2 regions of the Nocardioides sp. F233 genome follow, and region 2 is predicted to be linked to the other one. Evidence: riboswitches for the same ligand, from Rfam matches in the RefSeq annotation. Region 2 holds a riboswitch; the other holds the start of a gene.
What was found. A riboswitch is a leader RNA that binds a small molecule or an ion and turns the genes downstream of it on or off. The one in region 2 is predicted to bind glycine.
Positions count from the first base shown of each region.

Region 1: another riboswitch for glycine. It lies ahead of gcvP (aminomethyl-transferring glycine dehydrogenase); the one in region 2 lies ahead of glyA (serine hydroxymethyltransferase).

Region 1 is NZ_JBVASH010000003.1:604,282-607,405, forward strand. It holds gene ftsR (transcriptional regulator FtsR) at 1-189, shown strand, start outside; gene ACZYRU_RS14240 (bifunctional nuclease family protein) at 231-701, shown strand; gene ACZYRU_RS14245 (MerR family transcriptional regulator) at 803-1,453, shown strand; glycine riboswitch at 1,512-1,602, shown strand; gene gcvP (aminomethyl-transferring glycine dehydrogenase) at 1,688-3,124, shown strand, end outside.
Region 2 is NZ_JBVASH010000003.1:74,279-77,402, forward strand. It holds gene ACZYRU_RS11720 (purine-cytosine permease family protein) at 1-270, shown strand, start outside; gene speB (agmatinase) at 267-1,235, shown strand; glycine riboswitch at 1,279-1,372, shown strand; glycine riboswitch at 1,373-1,472, shown strand; gene glyA (serine hydroxymethyltransferase) at 1,499-2,776, shown strand; gene ACZYRU_RS11735 (ABC-F family ATP-binding cassette domain-containing protein) at 2,853-3,124, opposite strand, start outside.

The DNA.
Region 1 (3,124 bases), 530 kb from region 2:
CCGCGCCACCTGCGCGCCTTCCGCACCGCGGCCGACCGCGAGGTCGGGCTCATCCAGCAGGTCGTCACACCGCGCAAGGGCCGCGACGCCGGTGCGAGCGCTCGCGCGGAGGAGGCGGTCAGCGAGATCGCCGCGCTCTCGGTGCGCCTCCACGCGACCCTGGTCAAGGCCGGCCTGCGTCGCATCTGAGCCCTCCTGAGCGGCTCGACGCGACGCAGTAGGCTGGACGCATGCGCGAGGTCGACGTGATGGGTGTCCGGGTGGAGATGCCCTCCAACCAGCCGATCGTGCTGCTCCGGGAGGTCGCGGGTGACCGCTACCTGCCGATCTGGATCGGCGCCGTCGAGGCCACCGCGATCGCGTTCGCCCAGCAGGGCGTCGTCCCGCCGCGGCCACTGACCCACGACCTGATGCGCGACGTGCTCACCGCGACCGGCAACGAGCTGAGCGAGGTCCGGATCACGGATGTGCGCGAGGGCGTCTTCTACGCGACCCTCGTCTTCGCCTCCGGCGTCGAGGTGAGCGCGCGCCCCTCCGACTCGATCGCCCTCGCCCTGCGCACCGGTACGACGATCTACTGCTCCGAGGAGGTCCTCGCCGAGGCCGGGCTCGCCGCGCCCGCCGAGGAGGAGGACGAGGTCGAGGCGTTCCGCGAGTTCCTCGACCACGTCTCGCCGGAGGACTTCGGCGCCGAGGGCTGAACGAGCTGTCAACCTCAGCCTCAGGTTGAGGGTTTTCGGCGACACGCCCGGCCACGTCTTTGACCGGCCCGACACCCCGGACGTACCTTGAGGGAGTCGAAATGACAGCAGTGCAATCCCCCTTGCCTGAAGCGCCGCGACCTGGAGGTTCCGTGAACGAGCAGCAGCCCGAGAAGGTCGGTCAGGACGTGACCGCGGCGACTGCTGCCGCGCAGGAGCAGGGCCTTCTGTTCACCGACGACGTCTCGCCGCTGCCCAGCGACCTCGGCTACCGCGGGCCGACCGCGTGCAACGCCGCCGGCATCACCTACCGCCAGCTGGACTACTGGGCCCGCACCGGCCTGATCGAGCCGAGCGTGCGCGGCGCCAAGGGCTCCGGCTCGCAGCGTCTCTACAGCTTCCGCGACATCCTGATCCTCAAGATCATCAAGCGGCTCCTCGACGCCGGCATCTCGCTGCAGAACATCCGCACCGCGGTCAGCCACCTGCGCGAGCGCGGCACCGACGACCTCACCCAGGTCACCCTGATGAGCGACGGCGCCTCGGTCTACGAGTGCACCAGCAACGACGAGGTCATCGACCTGCTGCAGGGCGGCCAGGGCGTCTTCGGCATCGCCATCGGTGGCGTGTGGCGCGAGATCGAGGGCACGCTGGCCGAGCTCCCGAGCGAGCACGCCAACGAGTCGGAGCAGACCGGCCCCGTCGCCGGCGACGAGCTGGCCGCGCGCCGCGCTGCCCGCCACGTCGGCTGAGCACCCACCGAACGAGGTCAGCCGCACAGGCGTCGTACCTGTAGGCTGTACCTGCTGTTGATGCTGCACGGGAGAGTCAGGCCCCGTGCCTGCGCCGAAGGGGCAATCCCTCCCCGGAACCTCTCAGGCGCCAGGACCGTGCGGAGCAGGCAACTCTGAAGGCGCAGTGACGCGCTGACAGAGGGGGAGGGCTCGATTCATTTCATCGACCCGACCCGAGGAGCACCTCTGCTCATGAGCGCACCCTTCGTCAACCGTCACATCGGCCCGGACGACGCCCAGGTCGAGACCATGCTCGACCGTCTCGGCCACGCATCTCTCGACGCCCTGATGGACGCCGCCGTCCCGAAGTCCATCCGCTCCACCGACCCGCTGGGCCTGCCCGCCGGTGTCGACGAGGAGACGGCCGCCGCCGAGCTCCGCGCACTCGCCGGTACCAACGTGCCGGGCGAGTCGATGATCGGCATCGGTTACCACGCCACGGTCACCCCGGCGGTCATCCGCCGCAACGTGCTCGAGGACCCGAGCTGGTACACCGCCTACACGCCGTACCAGCCGGAGATCTCGCAGGGCCGCCTCGAGGCGCTGATCAACTTCCAGACCATGGTCGCCGACCTGGCCGGCCTGCACACCGCCGGCTCCTCGCTGCTCGACGAGGGCACCGCCGCCGCCGAGGCGGTCGCGCTGGCCCACCGCGCCAACCGCAAGGCCGCCGGCCCGTTCGTCATCGACGCCGACGCGCTTCCGCAGACCATCGACGTCGTCGCCACCCGCTGCGAGGGCCTCGGCATCGAGATCCTCGTCGCCGACCTGACCGACGGCCTGCCCGAGGGACCCGTCTCCGGCGTGCTCATCCAGTACCCCGGTGCGTCGGGCCGCGTGGCCGACATCAAGCCGGTCATCGACGCCGTCCACGAGCACGGCGGCCTGGCCGTCGTCGCCGCCGACCTGCTCGCGCTGACCCTGCTCGAGGCGCCCGGCGCCCTCGGTGCCGACGTCGTCGTCGGCTCGGCCCAGCGCTTCGGCGTCCCGCTGTTCTACGGCGGCCCGCACGCCGGCTTCATGGCCGTCCGCGAGGGCCTCGAGCGCCAGCTGCCCGGCCGCCTGGTCGGCGTCTCCGTCGACGCCGAGGGCCACCTGGCGTACCGCCTCGCACTGCAGACCCGCGAGCAGCACATCCGTCGCGACAAGGCGACGTCGAACATCTGCACCGCGCAGGTGCTGCTCGCCGTGACCGCCGGCATGTACGCCGTCTACCACGGTCCCGACGGGCTGCGGGCGATCGCCGGTGACATCCACGGCCTGGCCCGTCGCGCTGCCGCGTCCTTCGAGGCGGCCGGCATCGAGGTCGTCAACGACACCTTCTTCGACACCCTCAACGTCCGGGTTCCCGGCCGCGCGGAGGCCGTGGTCGCCGCTGCCCGCGAGGCGTCGATCCACCTGCGCCTCGTCGACGCCGACACCGTCGGCATCTCCTTCGGTGAGACCGCCCGCGAGGCGACGCTGGTCGGCTTCCTCGGTGCCTTCGGCGTGAGCGAGGTGTCGGCCGAGGGCGACGCCGGGCTGCCCGAGGACCTCGAGCGCACCACCGAGTTCCTCACCCACCCGGTGTTCAACACCCACCACAACGAGACCTCGATGCTGCGCTACCTCGCGCGGCTCTCGAACCGC
Region 2 (3,124 bases):
TACGACCCGAGCTCCTTCAGCGACCCGAACAGCGGCTACGGCTCGTTCAACGTCCCCGCGCTGCTCAGCTACGTCCTCGGCTGCCTCGTCCAGATCCCGTTCATGTCGACCACGCTGTACGTCGGCGCGATCGCGAAGCAGACCGGCGCCGTCGACACCTCCTGGATCGTCGGGAGCATCGCCACCGCCTTCATCTACCTCGGACTGCTCCGCGCCTGGCGCCAGCAGCCGGCTCACGTCCTCACCCCCGAAACGGAGATCTCCGCATGAGCAAGCACCAGCCGATCGGCGCCCTCGAGGCGACGAAGGTCCCGCGGTACGCCGGTCTCGGCACCTTCGCGCGGATCCCGTTGATCGAGTCGGTGCCGGACTACGACGTCGCGATCCTCGGCGTCCCGTTCGACGGCGGTACGTCCTACCGGCCCGGCGCCCGGTTCGGCCCGATGGGCATCCGCCAGGCCTCGCGCCACCTGCGGCCCCGGTTCCACGTCGAGCTCGACACCGCGCCGCTGGACGAGATCCAGGTCGTCGACGCCGGCGACGTGCCCTGCACGCCCTTCAACATCGAGGAGGCCATGCAGCAGATCGAGGACATGGCCCGCGACGTCCACGGCCAGGCCGGCCGCCGCATCGTCACCCTCGGCGGCGACCACACCGTCGCGCTGCCGATGCTGCGGGCCGCGCACGCCCAGCACGGGCGGATCGCGCTGATCCACTTCGACGCCCACCTCGACACCTGGGACACCTACTTCAAGGCGCCGATCACCCACGGCACCGTGTTCCGCCGGGCCTTCGAGGAGGGCCTGCTCGCCGAGGACAAGTCGATCCACATCGGCATCCGCGGCCCGATCTACGACAAGATGGACCTCGTCGACGACGCATCCTTCGGCTTCCGGATCATCCGCGCCGGCGACCTCGACTTCCTCGGCGTCGAGGGGGCCGCGGAGCAGATCCGGCAGCGGGTCGGCGACGCTCCCGTCTACATCTCGATCGACATCGACGTGCTCGACCCGGCCTTCGCGCCCGGCACCGGCACGCCGGAGATGGGCGGGCTCAACAGCCGCGAGCTGCTGCACGTGCTGCGCCGGCTGGACGGGCTCAACATCATCGGCGCCGACGTCGTCGAGACGGCTCCCGACTACGACCACGCGGAGATCACCTGCGTCGCGGCGGCGACGGTCGCCTTCGACCTGGTCACCCTCATGAGCAAGACGCCCTCTTCCGTCGTGTCCTGAGGCGTGCCATCCTGACGCCGTCACAACTGAAGATCTGCCGTTCGTAGCCGAAGCAGGAGAGACCTCGCCACCGAGCGGGGCGCCGTAGGAGCAACTCTCCCCGAGAAACTCTCAGGCACCGTCACTGCTCGTGCGAGGCGACTCTGGAAAGACAGGACCTCCATGACCGGTCCTGCGCCCAAGGTGCAAGCCGCTGCCGCGGTGAAGCTCTCAGGCACCGATGACAGAGCGGGGAGGCCCACCACCACGACGGGAGCCTCCGCATGTCCACGAACGACGCCTTCGACCAGAACCTCGCCGACTACGACCCCGACGTCCACGCGGCGATCAGCGCCGAGCTCGCCCGCCAGCAGGGCACGCTCGAGCTGATCGCCTCGGAGAACTTCGCCCCGGTCGCCGTCATGGAGGCCCAGGGGTCGGTCCTCACCAACAAGTACGCCGAGGGCTACCCGGGCCGCCGCTACTACGGCGGTTGCGAGCACGTCGACGTCATCGAGCAGCTCGCGATCGACCGCGTGAAGGAGCTGTTCGGGGCCGAGGCCGCCAACGTGCAGCCGCACTCCGGCGCCCAGGCCAACGCCGCCGCCATGTTCGCGCTGCTGGACCCGGGTGACACGATCCTCGGCCTCGACCTCGCCCACGGCGGGCACCTGACGCACGGCATGCGGATCAACTTCTCCGGCAAGCTCTACGACGTCGTCGCCTACCACGTCGACGCCGAGGACTTCCGCGTCGACATGGCCGAGGTCGAGCGCCTCGCCCTGGAGCACCGGCCGAAGCTGATCGTGGCCGGGTGGTCGGCGTACCCGCGACAGCTGGACTTCGCCGAGTTCCGCCGCATCGCCGACCTCGTCGGCGCGTACCTCATGGTCGACATGGCCCACTTCGCCGGCCTGGTCGCGACCGGCCTGCACCCGAGCCCGGTCCCGCACGCCGACATCGTCACCACCACCACGCACAAGACGCTCGGCGGTCCGCGCGGTGGCGTGATCCTGTCGAAGGCCGAGCTGGCGAAGAAGATCAACTCGGCGGTCTTCCCCGGCCAGCAGGGCGGCCCGCTCGAGCACGTCGTCGCCGCCAAGGCGGTGGCGTTCAAGATGGCCGCCTCGCCGGCCTTCCGGGAGCGTCAGGAGCGGACCCTGGAGGGGGCCCGCATCCTCGCCGCGCGCCTCACCCAGCCGGACGTGGTCTCCGCGGGTGTCTCGGTGCTGACCGGGGGCACCGAGGTGCACCTGGTCCTCGTCGACCTGCGCGCGTCCGAGCTGGACGGCCAGCAGGCCGAGGACCGTCTCCACTCCATCGGCCTGACCGTCAACCGCAACGCCGTCCCCTTCGACCCCCGCCCGCCGATGGTCACCTCGGGACTGCGGATCGGCACGCCTGCGTTGGCGACGCGGGGGTTCGGTGCCGAGGCCTTCGCGGAGGTCGCCGACATCATCGCGGAGGCGCTGAAGCCGTCGTACGACGACTCGGTCGCTGCCAAGCTGCGGGACCGGGTCGCGGCGCTGGCTGCGGCGTACCCGCTCTACCCGGGGCTGTGATCTGTCCCTTGTGGAGTCATCTGCTCGCACGTCATGCGAGTGGATGACTCCACAAGGCGTCTTGTGAGGACCCGGGTCAGGCCAGCTGGGTGGCGGTGACCCGACCGTCGGCGACCTGCCAATGCTGGTCGAGCCGGACGTTGTCGAGCAGCCTGCGGTCGTGCGAGACCAGGAGCAGCGCGCCGTCGTACGAGTCGAGGGCCTGCTCGAGCTGCTCGATCGCCGGCAGGTCGAGGTGGTTGGTCGGCTCGTCGAGGACGAGGAGGTTGACGCCGCGGGCCTGCAGCAGCGCCATCGCGGCGCGGGTGCGCTCGCCGGGGGAGAGGCGGCCGACGAGGCTGGTGACCT